DNA from 3 places in the Thalassotalea agarivorans genome. Region 3 is predicted to be linked to each of the others. Evidence: predicted binding sites of a transcription regulator. Region 3 holds the regulator's gene; each other region holds the start of a gene.
The links. The regulator LexA, encoded in region 3, represses DNA repair genes until DNA is damaged. The targets are predictions, from matches to a motif close to TACTGTATNNNNATACAGTA.
Positions count from the first base shown of each region.

Region 1: the regulator LexA is predicted to act here: its motif matches at 2,078-2,097, upstream of dinB (DNA polymerase IV).
Region 2: the regulator LexA is predicted to act here: its motif matches at 2,363-2,382, upstream of recN (DNA repair protein RecN).

Region 1 covers NZ_AP027363.1:911,255-915,140, reverse strand. Annotated here, with positions in the region: gene yghU (glutathione-dependent disulfide-bond oxidoreductase) at 1-28, opposite strand, end outside; gene QUD85_RS04290 (MBL fold metallo-hydrolase) at 116-970, opposite strand; gene dinB (DNA polymerase IV) at 1,020-2,075, opposite strand; gene QUD85_RS04280 (YdgH/BhsA/McbA family protein) at 2,278-2,544, opposite strand; gene QUD85_RS04275 (outer membrane lipoprotein-sorting protein) at 2,819-3,550, shown strand; gene QUD85_RS04270 (ABC transporter permease) at 3,551-3,886, shown strand, end outside.
Region 2 covers NZ_AP027363.1:1,054,963-1,058,848, forward strand. Annotated here, with positions in the region: gene QUD85_RS04990 (RnfH family protein) at 1-197, shown strand, start outside; gene QUD85_RS04995 (outer membrane protein assembly factor BamE) at 240-587, opposite strand; gene recN (DNA repair protein RecN) at 683-2,347, opposite strand; gene nadK (NAD(+) kinase) at 2,485-3,366, opposite strand; gene grpE (nucleotide exchange factor GrpE) at 3,636-3,886, shown strand, end outside.
Region 3 covers NZ_AP027363.1:296,820-300,705, reverse strand. Annotated here, with positions in the region: gene ctaD (cytochrome c oxidase subunit I) at 1-86, opposite strand, end outside; gene coxB (cytochrome c oxidase subunit II) at 98-1,585, opposite strand; gene lexA (transcriptional repressor LexA) at 2,047-2,661, opposite strand; gene QUD85_RS01330 (type 1 glutamine amidotransferase domain-containing protein) at 2,871-3,886, shown strand, end outside.

The DNA.
Region 1 (3,886 bases), 610 kb from region 3:
TAGGTGGTACATAAGTCTTCGATGTCATGTTACATCCTTTTGTCTTATAAAATTGGCAAAAATAAAGAGCATAACAATGCTCTTTATTGGATATTAGAACGGAAACTAATGGCTTTTATTGCAAGCCAGCAACTAAGGTTTTTAACCAACGCTCTTCATTGATAAATGCCCAAGATTTGCTCTTGTATTTTTCTTCTACGCCCATCGCTAAAATGTCGGCTTCGCTCTTACCTGCTTTAAGCGCTGCTTCAACGCGAACAATACAGTCTTCGATCATTTGCGCGAACGCTTTTAAGCCATCTTTATCGGTTATTTTGCCGTGGCCTGGAATAATCACAACATTATCAGGTGTGTTGTCTATCATGTATTTTACATTTTTAAGATAGCCTCTAACGTTACCGCCACGATTTATGTCGATAAAAGGAAAGCCTAGTTCAAAAAACAAATCACCTGTGTGCAACACATTCGCTTTTTTGAAGTACACCACGGTATCACCATCTGTATGTCCCGATGGCAAATGCGTTAATTGAATTTCTTCGTTATCTAAATAAATGGTCACGCCACCTTCGTAGGTCACTACAGGTAGCGCTTTGGCACTGACTCGTTCATCTGCCGCTAAGCGAGCTCGCACATTTTCATGTGCAAAAATAGGCGCCTTTTCGGCAAAGTAGGCATTTGAACCCGTATGGTCGCCGTGAAAGTGAGTATTAATGACATACTTCAGTGGCTTGTCATTAATTTGCTTCATGGCCGCTTCAATTTTTTCTGCTAGCGCTTGGAATTGATCATCGACTAGCACTAAGCCTTCGTTGGTTGAAAGCACGCCAATGTTGCCTCCCCTACCCTTAAGCATATAAACATTGCCAGCGACTTTTGATGCTTCTATTTTGACTTCACTCATATCTTGAGCGGAAGCCGCACTGGACAGTAAAAGACCAGCGACAAGTAATTGCGAAATGCGTTTAAGCATGTTGTTCTCCACTTATTATTATCATCTTTCTAGAGTAGGGTGCGTTGAATTATTCGTCAAACTGCAATGCTAACTGATTGACTTGCCCCTCTTGCGTATTTAACCCTAAATGTAAGCCAATTAAGCGAACGCTCTTTTGCTCGCCCCTTGCCACTGCTTTTTCAAGCAAGGGTAAAAATGCCTTTGCATCAAATGCTTCTGCTTGATGATCGGCACTGGTTAAGGTGAAGTCATTAAACTTTACTTTAACCCCTATCGACTTGATCGACGGTTTGTCAGCCCGTTGCCAGCGCAACAAGAGTTTTTCATACAAGTCATCAATCATAGCGACCATGTCACTATGGGCGATTATATCCTGCGCTAAGGTTCTTTCTACTCCAATCGACTTCCTTATACGGTCGGTATTTACCGGTCGATCATCTATGCCATGACTTTTTTGATATAGGCTTAGTGCAAATTTGCCAACAATGTCTTGCAGTACCTTAGGGGAAGACTTTCTTACATCAGCACAAGAAACAAAACCATAATGCCCTAACTTTTCTGCGGTTTTAGGACCAACGCCAGGTATTTTTCTTAAAGACAGGTTTGCAACAAATCCTTCAACGTCGTTAGGGGTTACCACAAATTGACCGTTAGGTTTATTCTCATCGCTGGCAATTTTAGCGATGAACTTACTTGGGGCGATACCCGCTGATGCAGTTAAACCGGTGGTTTGATATATTTTTTCTCGTATTTCTTGCGCCATCAGTGTGGCACTGCCACCACAAAATGTGACATCGGTTACATCTAAGAAGGCTTCGTCTAAAGAAAGTGGTTCGATGATGTCTGTATATTGCCTGAAGACTTGATGAATTTTGCGTGACTCTTGCTTATACACATCCATACGACCAGGCACTATGACCAGATCGGGGCATAGTTGTTTTGCTTTAATCGCTGGCATGGCGCTACGCACGCCAAATGAACGCGCCAGATAATTACAGGTACTCAGCACGCTTCTGGGGCCATTACCGCCCACAGCTATTGGTTTGTCTGCTAATTCAGGATTGTCTCGCATTTCGACAGCAGCATAAAAACAATCCATATCCACATGAATAATCTTTCTCATATCACTGTATATAAAAACAGTACACAGTCATATCCTATTTACTCTGTGTTAAAGATGCAAGTATTTATCTATAAGGGGGCAATTAGAAGCAGCGGTTTGAGCGTTTAATTGAGCTGTTAAGAATGACTTAATGGAACAAGTCGTGATAGCGCCAGTTAATACTAGGCAACTATCACCTACTTAAGATAAAGCTAATGAGTGATTAGCTCTCAACAATAATTTTTTTCGGGCAGTACCTGCCTAAGTCATATTGCTTGAAGCTTACGCGTGTATCGACATTCTTATCGTAAATGCACCAGATATTGTCGTCGTACATCCCTATTCTTGATCTGACATAGGTTAGTGAGTCACCTTGTTTTAAGTTGTACTTCCCCACAGGAACAACTTGCGTTTCAGGTCGCTCACTGTGTTGCAATGCTGAGCATGCCGACAATGTTAATACTGCTGCTAGCGCTATTAATGTTTTCATAACACATTCCTTTTAAGTGAAAACCGATATATTCCAGTTAACTATTCAACAAGATATCGATGGTTTAAATCTTTGTATTAACAACATTTTATCCAGTACACAGACAATGACTGTTACAGTGTGTTAACACCGCTTATGCATACGTATGCATAACGCAGCAGACAAAAATGAGGCGGGTTTGTTTAAGCAACAAATTATTGGATAAACTCTAGGTTAGGCGCTACATTATCTATAAAGATTCTTCTAATAATTTATAAATATCAGCGAGATAGCCATGCAAAGATTGCTTCCCCTGCTAATAATCAGTTGCTTTTCCTGTTTCACCTTTGCCAGTGAAGATGGCACCGCTATATTGAAGAAAATCGATGAGCTTTATCGTTCAGACTCTTCTATCGCTACCATGAAAATGACTATTGTCACCCCGAATTGGCAACGCACTATGGAAATGGAAAGCTGGACAAAGGGCATGGAAGAAACCTTTTTCCGCGTGCTTAGCCCGAAAAAAGACAGAGGCGTTTCTACCCTAAAGAAAGACACGGAAATGTGGAATTACTTTCCAAAGATCAACAAAGTAATCAAAGTGCCTCCATCAATGATGATGGGTTCATGGATGGGATCAGATTTTACCAATGATGATTTAGTTAAAGATTCCTCGCTTGTAGACGACTATTCGGTGACAGTAAAAGAAGAAGGAGAACAACTGCATTTATCACTGCTACCAAAAGAACAAACGGTGACTGTGTGGGCCAAAATTACCATCATAGTGCAGAGCTCAGACTTATTGCCTCTCGAGCAAAACTATTTCAATGAGAAAGGGGAAAAAGTGCGCACCATGACCTTTTCAAAGGTTACTGATTTCGGCGGCAAAGTAATTCCGGCGGTAATGACCATGACGCCTCTTAATAAAACGGGGCACAAAACCGTGATTGAATATAGTAATGCCAAGTTTAACGTTGATATCGATGAATCAACGTTTACCATGAGAAACTTAAAGAAAAGATTTTAAATGATCGTCAGGCTAGCTTTTCGAAATATTCTACGTAACAAGCGTCGCAGCATACTCACCTTGCTGAGTATGAGCGGTGGCTATTTTTTACTTGCTTCGATGTTGTCTATATCTGAAGGTAGTTATAACAATATGATCGATATTTTTACTCAAGATCATACCGGTCATGTTCAAATTCATAAGGGCAACTATTTAAAACGTCCCTCGCTTTATAAAACAATAGACGACCCAGAGACCATTCTTTCCTCACTGCAGCAAAACCCCAATGTAATTAGCGCCTCGCCGCGTTTGTATGGCCCTTCTCTCGCCTATGGAAAAAACAAAACCTTTCCAGCA
Region 2 (3,886 bases), 760 kb from region 3:
TAGCCACTAATAAAGTAGGCATTTGGAATCGCAATGCCAAGTTAAGCGACGAAGTGGCAGATTACGATCGCATTGAAATATATCGCCCGTTAATTGCTGACCCTAAAGAGGTACGCAAACGCAGAGCGGAAAAAGCCAAAGCGGAAGGACGCGCGGATAAAGTAACCGGTGGCAGAGTAAACCCGCTGAAAAAGTAATAAAAAAGCGACCTGATGGTCGCTTTTTTGATTGGAACTTGTTTAGTTCACCATAGGAGTGTAAAAACTCTCGGGTAACTCATAATCGCCTTCGGCTTTTACTACACGGTCATTCTCAAAATAAACCGTAAATTTGCGCGAAATATTCAGATCTGAACTTTTACCTGATTTAAAGCGATACACATAATGCCACACGTCTGATGAAAACGGGTCTTCAACCACAGGCGTGCCAAGAACAAATTTAACTTGCTCTTTGGTCATCTGGATTTGTAACTTGTCGATGTCTCTTTGCTCAACAAAGTTTCCTTGTGGGATATCTCTTTTATAAACCCAACTTGAACAACCACTTAACGCCAACACTAAGGCGAGGGAAATACTTCTAACCAACATGAAACTTTATAAATCCTAAAATTATTGAAGTGCGATAATAACCAAGCAGCCCGTGATATACAAAACAATTTTACAAAATCGTTCAAATTCGGCTGCTAGCTTGCTAAAAGCTCTTCGGCATTAGCTAGGCTACTGTCTGTAATTGTATCGCCAGCCAACAAACGAGCAATTTCTTCGACACGATTTTGCGCATTAAGTTCCCTTACCGACGTTTCTGTGTGTTCACCGTCGGTTAGTTTAGCGACAAACAGTTGCTGGTGGCCTTTACTCGCTACCTGAGGCAGGTGAGTCACGCATATCACTTGCGTATGCTCGCCTAGTTGTTTTAGTTTTTTACCCACCATAGCAGCGGTTGGGCCGCTGATACCGACATCTACTTCATCAAAAATTAATGTTGGTGTGGTTACACGGCTAGCCAAGATAACTTGCATTGCTAGGCTAATACGCGACATTTCACCACCTGAAGCAACTTTATTCATTGCTTCTAGCGGCTGGCCAGGGTTTAAACTAACGTCAAATGAAATGGCGTCGGTGCCATATGGAGATGATTTCTCGCTTTCTGCATCATTTACTGCAACACAAAATTGGCCATGTTCCATATTCAATTCTTGCAAACTTGCGGTGATCAGTTTGCTTAATGTTTCTGCATGCTTTTTGCGACTTTGAGATAGGTTGTCACTTGCCGATATATATTGAGCCTTGCAGTCTTCTATTTCTTGATGCAATTGATCGAGCCTAGATTCGTCAGTATTAATACCTTCTAACTCCTTTAACAGGCCTGCATGAAATTGTGGTAAATCCACCGGCGCGATGCCGTGTTTTCTGCCTAATTCGATCGCCAGCGAATAACGTTGCTCTATGGTGTTAAAGGCTTGTGGATCGAGTTCGATACGATCGTGATGATTTCTAAGCTCGTTACTTGCTTCTTCAACCTGAATGATGGCGTCGTTAAGCATAGTGGAAATTTCTGCAAATTTAGGATCCAAATCAGCATATTTCTGGATACCCTCAATGCTTTTATTTAAGCCATCTAGTACGTTAAATTGTTCACCATCAGTTAGCATGTATAAAGACTGCAAACATTCATGTAGCAAATCCTGGGCGCTACTTTGTTTCTTGAAGTCTTGTTCCAGCTGTTCGAATTCATTGGGTTGTAAGTCAAATTCGTTTAGCTCATTCACTTGATATTCCAACAACTGCAACTTGGCATCCCGCTGGCTTTTACTTTCTTGTAAACGCTCTAATTCACTTTGGAGGTGATGTAAATTACGATGGTAGTAAGCCACTTGATCTACCAAAGGATAGTGATTGGCATAGTCATCGAGGATGCGGCGTTGCTCGCTAGATTTGGTAATCAATTGATGATCGTGCTGGCCATGTATATTGATTAACCATTGGCCTAAGTCTTTTAGTTGCGCTAGCGGTACCTGGCTGCCATTTATGTAGGCCTTGGAGCGTCCCTCTGCTGAAATAACGCGGCGTAAAATACACTCGTCGTCCATTAATAGGTCGTGATTATCTAACCAGTCAATCGCAGCTTGGTTATGTTTAATATCAAAGGTTGCAGCAAGGTCTGCTTTTTTCTCACCTGGGCGCACGGCATTAGTTGTGGCTCTTTCCCCTAAACATAGACCCAACGCATCTATCGCAATAGATTTACCTGCACCTGTTTCCCCGGTAATACTTGTCATTCCTTTTTGCCAGTCAATATCTAACTGGCGCACAATGGCAAAGTTTTGAATATTTAACTGTAATAGCATAATTAACCTGATAATCACTGTATGAAATTACAGTTAATTTATACAGGTTTTATACAGTAATCAAGTGTAAAACAAAAAAAGAATGTGAAAAAAATCGAGGTTAGCTGCTAAGCCTTTTCCAATAAAGGCTTAGCGTATTAATACAGTTTATTACCCCAACTGAGTTTATTTCTAAGGACGTTGAAATAGTTGTGATCTAGTGGGTGAACCAAGCGCAAGGTATTTGGGCTTTTCTTAATAATGACCTGATCGCCAGGCATTACAGCTAGAATCACATGACCGTCACAGCTCACTTGCAAATTTTCATAGTTTTCATTAGCTAGCACCAATTTTATTTCACTGTCGCCGTCTACAACAATAGGGCGAGAAGTTAATGTATGTGGAAACATTGGCACAAGTGATAATGCGTTAAGTTTTGGTGTAAGAATGGGGCCACCAGCAGACATCGAATAAGCCGTTGAACCTGTTGGCGTTGATACAATTAATCCGTCAGAGCGCTGGCTAAACATAAAGCTGCCATCGATATACACTTCAAATTCGATCATATTGGCCACTTTACCGGCATGCAATACCGCTTCATTTACCGCGCTGTTGGCACTTTTTAGTTTGCCATGGCGGTACACTTCCGCTTCGATTAAAAAGCGTTGTTCACTGCGCGACTTGCCAGCAAGAATGTGCTCTAACGGTTCTGTAATATTATCTGGCGCTAAGTCGGTCAAAAAACCTAAATTGCCTCGGTTAACACCAATAACGCCTATGTCGTAATTCGACAATACGCGCGCTGCGCCTAGCATGTAGCCGTCACCACCGACAACAATGGCCAAATCGGCTTTTTCGCCAATTTCGTTGAGTGTGCATACTTCAATATTGTCTATCGCTAATGAACGAGCGACGGTTGCCTCGGTTACCACGTTATAGTCCTGCTGCGTCAAATACTGATGCAACATTTCAATACTGGCTTTTGCGCCTTCGTGTTGGGGCTTACCAATTAAGCCGATGGTGTTATATAGCCTGCTCATATGATTTAGCGACTTGTTATTACATTGCGCTCAGTGTCGTACTTATCACCTTGTTTGTAAAGTATAAGTTAGCGGTAATAGCCGCCGATACATAGTGCTTTTCGGCACATGAATCGACTAAATGTGTAACTAACGCGATTAATTGCTATTAATGTGTAAAATTATCCTAGCAACTACTTGAATCATCTTTTTCAATCCCCATAATATGCAACATATGAGTTTTTAGGGTGTAAAACCGCCTACGCTAGTTATTATACGCGGAGTTTTTCATGACAGCTGAGTCAAACGAATCAATCAACAAAGAAGTAGAAGATCAGAACCAAGAAGAGGTATCTGTTGAAGAAGTAGCAACAGATGAAGCCGTTGAAGGTGAGGTCATTTCTGCTGAACAAGAAAAAATCAATGAACTTGAGCTTAAATTAGCCGCGGCTGAAGCAAAAGTTGCTGACCAAAAAGATAGCGTGGTGCGAGCTAAGGCTGAAGTTGAAAACATCCGTCGCCGCAGTGCACAGGACGTAGA
Region 3 (3,886 bases):
TTAGTTGTAAGTAACCAGCGCTTTAATCCTGTTGGTTTGTGATCATGATGATCGTCATGGTGCGAATCAATTACATCTGTAGTCATTATTATCTCCCCTATTTCGCACTTACAGCGTCAACATCTGCTGGTTGAACGACGTCACCTGTATCATTACCCCAAGCATTTCGCTCGTAAGTAACGACAGCTGCAATTTCTGTTTTTGTTAATTGATTAGCAAACGCAGCCATTGCAGGATTTTTCTTACTACCGTTAAGCACCATATCAATGTGTGCTGTTACATCGCCGGTAATAATTGGACTTTTCAGTAGTGACGGGAATGTAGGTGGTAAACCTTGACCGCCAGCTTGATGACAAGCAACACATGCTTGCATGTAGACTTGTTCGCCAAGGGTCATTAGCTCATCTTTTGAGTAGACTTTTGTTAAATCTTCAGCAGGTTTTTCTTCAACAGACGCTGCTTCTTCGGCTTGCGCTGGCGCCTGGGCAGAATCCGCTCCACCACCGCCAGTAGTGAATGCTTGTACATCAGATGCTTGCACAATATCACCGACATTGTTACCCCAAGCATTTCGCTCATAGGTGACAACAGCTGCAAGTTCTTTCAAGCTAAGTTGTTTACCATAGCCTTGCATACCAGTGCCCGCTTTACCGTTATATACAATATCGATATGTGCATTCGCATCGCCTAACGCAATTGGGCTACCTTTAAGGGCAGGAAATGCCGGCGGTAAACCTTGACCTGAAGCTTGGTGACACGCTGCACAATGCGCTACGTAAATAGTTTCACCTAAGTCCATCGCTTCATCCATGGTCATTTGAGCATTAAGCGAGGCTTTTTCCGCTTCTGCCGCTTGAGCTTGCAATTCTTTTTGCTCAGCAACCCAGGCGTCATAGTCTTCTTGTGATTTTACTTCGACGACAACTGGCATATAACCATGGTCTTTACCGCAAAGCTCAGCACATTGGCCGCGATATACACCTGGTACATCAACTTTTGTCCAAGCTTCGTTAATAAAACCTGGATTAGCATCTTGTTTAACCGCAAACGCTGGTACCCACCAAGAGTGAATAACATCGTCAGAGGTAATAACAAATCGAACTTTCTTGCCGGTAGGAATAACAAGAGGCTTATCTACTTCTAATAGGTAATTTTCACCTTTATCGGAGGCGACACCGTCTAGGTCATCGAACTCGTCACGAGGCGTAGATAAAACAGAATAGAATTCAATATCTTCTTCAAAATACTTGTAGTGCCATTTCCATTGCGAGCCTGTTACTTGCACAGTCATATCTGCAGCAGAATTGTCTTCCATTTTGATTAGCGTTTGCGTGGCAGGAATAGCCATAGCAACCAAAATAATAATGGGAATTGCGGTCCAAAGTATTTCTACTTTTGTGCTTTCATGGAATGTTGCAGCTTTTACACCTTTGGATTTGCGATGAAAGTACATTGACCAAAACATCGCACCAAATACGATCACACCTATCACGACACAAATGTACATGATAAGCATATGGAGATCGTATACTTCCTTACTGATTGCTGTTACCCCCTCAGTCAGGTTGTATTTCGACTGTGCCATTGCACTATTAGCGAACAAACCTGAAATTAACAGCAACGCTAGATTACGTCTAATCACGCGAGTTATCCTCCTGCCCGGTTAGCAGTGCGAAAAATCCCCTATGAGAAAACGTATTTCTCGATATTTTTCGCCCATTTCTTGTTGTATGAGTACCAGGATCTGGTTTTTTTTAATTATTTATTCTGATTTAACAATGCGGTTAAATTCCATACTAGAATTACTTAAAAAATAAACAAGATCTAGTCCTTTTATCGCAAGCAATTGCAAATTTTGCTTTAATAACAATGGAGTAATAACTCTATAACTAGAAGTAATAAAGGATAGCGCTTAGTTCAATAAATAATCAATTTATCAAAAAAAGTGAAAAAAGTTGAAAGGGAGCAGAATAAAGAGGTTATTTTTTGTACAAAAAAAGACCCTTAAGGGTCTTTTCTATATAAACAACATACTAAGAGCAGTTATTACATCCAATCAGCGTTTCTAATAACACCTACAGCAATACCTTCTACAAAGAAAGGCTGATGCGCTAAATCAACTTTAATTGGCGCGAAATCTTCGTTTTCAGCATGCAAATACACGACATTGCCTTCTTTTTTAAAGCGTTTTACGGTGACGTCTTCTTCAACACGCGCAACAATAACTTGCCCATTGTGTACGTCAGTGGTTTGATGTACTGCTAATAAGTCGCCATCTAAAATGCCGATATCTTTCATGCTTTCGCCATTTACACGCAGTAAGTAATCTGCCGGTGGATGAAATAAAGCCCCATCGATTTGATACCTGTCTTCAACATGCTCCTGCGCCAATATCGGTTCGCCCGCAGCTACACGACCTATTAACGGAAGCCCCTCTTCTTCTAAGAACTCGTCGGCCAACTTTATTCCACGCGACGTGCCAGGCAACATTTCAATGTAGCCTTTCTTAGCCAGCGCTTTTAAATGCTCTTCTGCGGCATTAGCTGATTTAAAGCCAAAAAAGTCGGCGATTTCCGCGCGTGTGGGTGGCATACCTGTTTCGGATATTTTCTCTTTAATTAAATCAAAGATTTGTGATTGACGTGGCGTTAACGGCTTCATTTACCCAACCTGTTTTTACGTACAGTATTGTCAGTATATACAGGTAATAACGAAAGGCAAGCAAAATTATCCGTAGGATTAGGTGGTTATATGTGAAACCCAGTGAGCAACTAAACAAGGACCAGCCAAATTTAGCTAGCCCCATCTTCACACTCTCTTCACATCCACATTGCTACATTGTCCTCCTAACAAAACAATGGAGCACACAAATGAAAACAAAATTTCAAAAAAACTTAGCAATAACTTTGTTTACGTTAATCTGTAGTTTGGGCAATTCAGCGCAAGCAGATAACAAAAATATTTTAATGGTACTGAGTAGTTACGGCGAAAAAAATGAGCAAGGAGAGCTGATAAAGCCTGGTTATGAATTTGATGAAATGAGTAAGTCATACCTTGTATTTAAGTCTGCAGGTACTAACGTAACATTTGCTTCGCCAAGTGGCGGTGAACTCATTACAGACAATTTTGACACTGAAAAACCTTACAACAAACAATTTCTTACTGATCAGCAAGCAGTCACATTGCTAAAACAAACCAAATCATTGAGCACCATCAATCCAAACATGTATGACGCCATATACGTGGTTGGAGGCAAAGGACCAATGTATGACTTGGCTAAAGACCAAAAGCTAAAACAATTGATCAAATCAATCTATGAGCAAAACGGTATTGTTGCTGCAGTATGCCATGGTCCTGCCGCGCTTTTGGATATAAAACTTAGCAATGGAGAATATCTACTTGCAGGCAAGCGAATATCAGCTTTTACCAACCTTGAGGAACAAGCGTTTACCAAGAAATGGCAATTACCTTTTTCATTAGAGGATCAAATAAAGGCACAAGGCGCTCAACTAATAAAAGATGGATTGATGCTAAATCAAGTAAGCATTGATGGCCGTTTAGTGACAGGACAAAATCCTTTTTCAACGGCAGATAGCGCTATTGCGGTTGTTGAAAAGTTGGGATTAGCCACAGACAATCTGCCCCAATTCAAAGACGACAATACAATAAAACTAGTAGAGCAGTTTTATGTTGATAGTCAGGCTGCAAAGCAAACTTTTGAGACCAGCAAGCAAGATTACAGCCCTATGCTACTGGCCATGTTCGGTGTTTACCAAAGTAAATATGCCAATACTGAAGCTGAGCGCAACGTTGCGTTAATGCTAATGGAGTTAACGTCAAAAGATATTGACCATCCAATGTTATATACCGCAATTGCACAAACCTA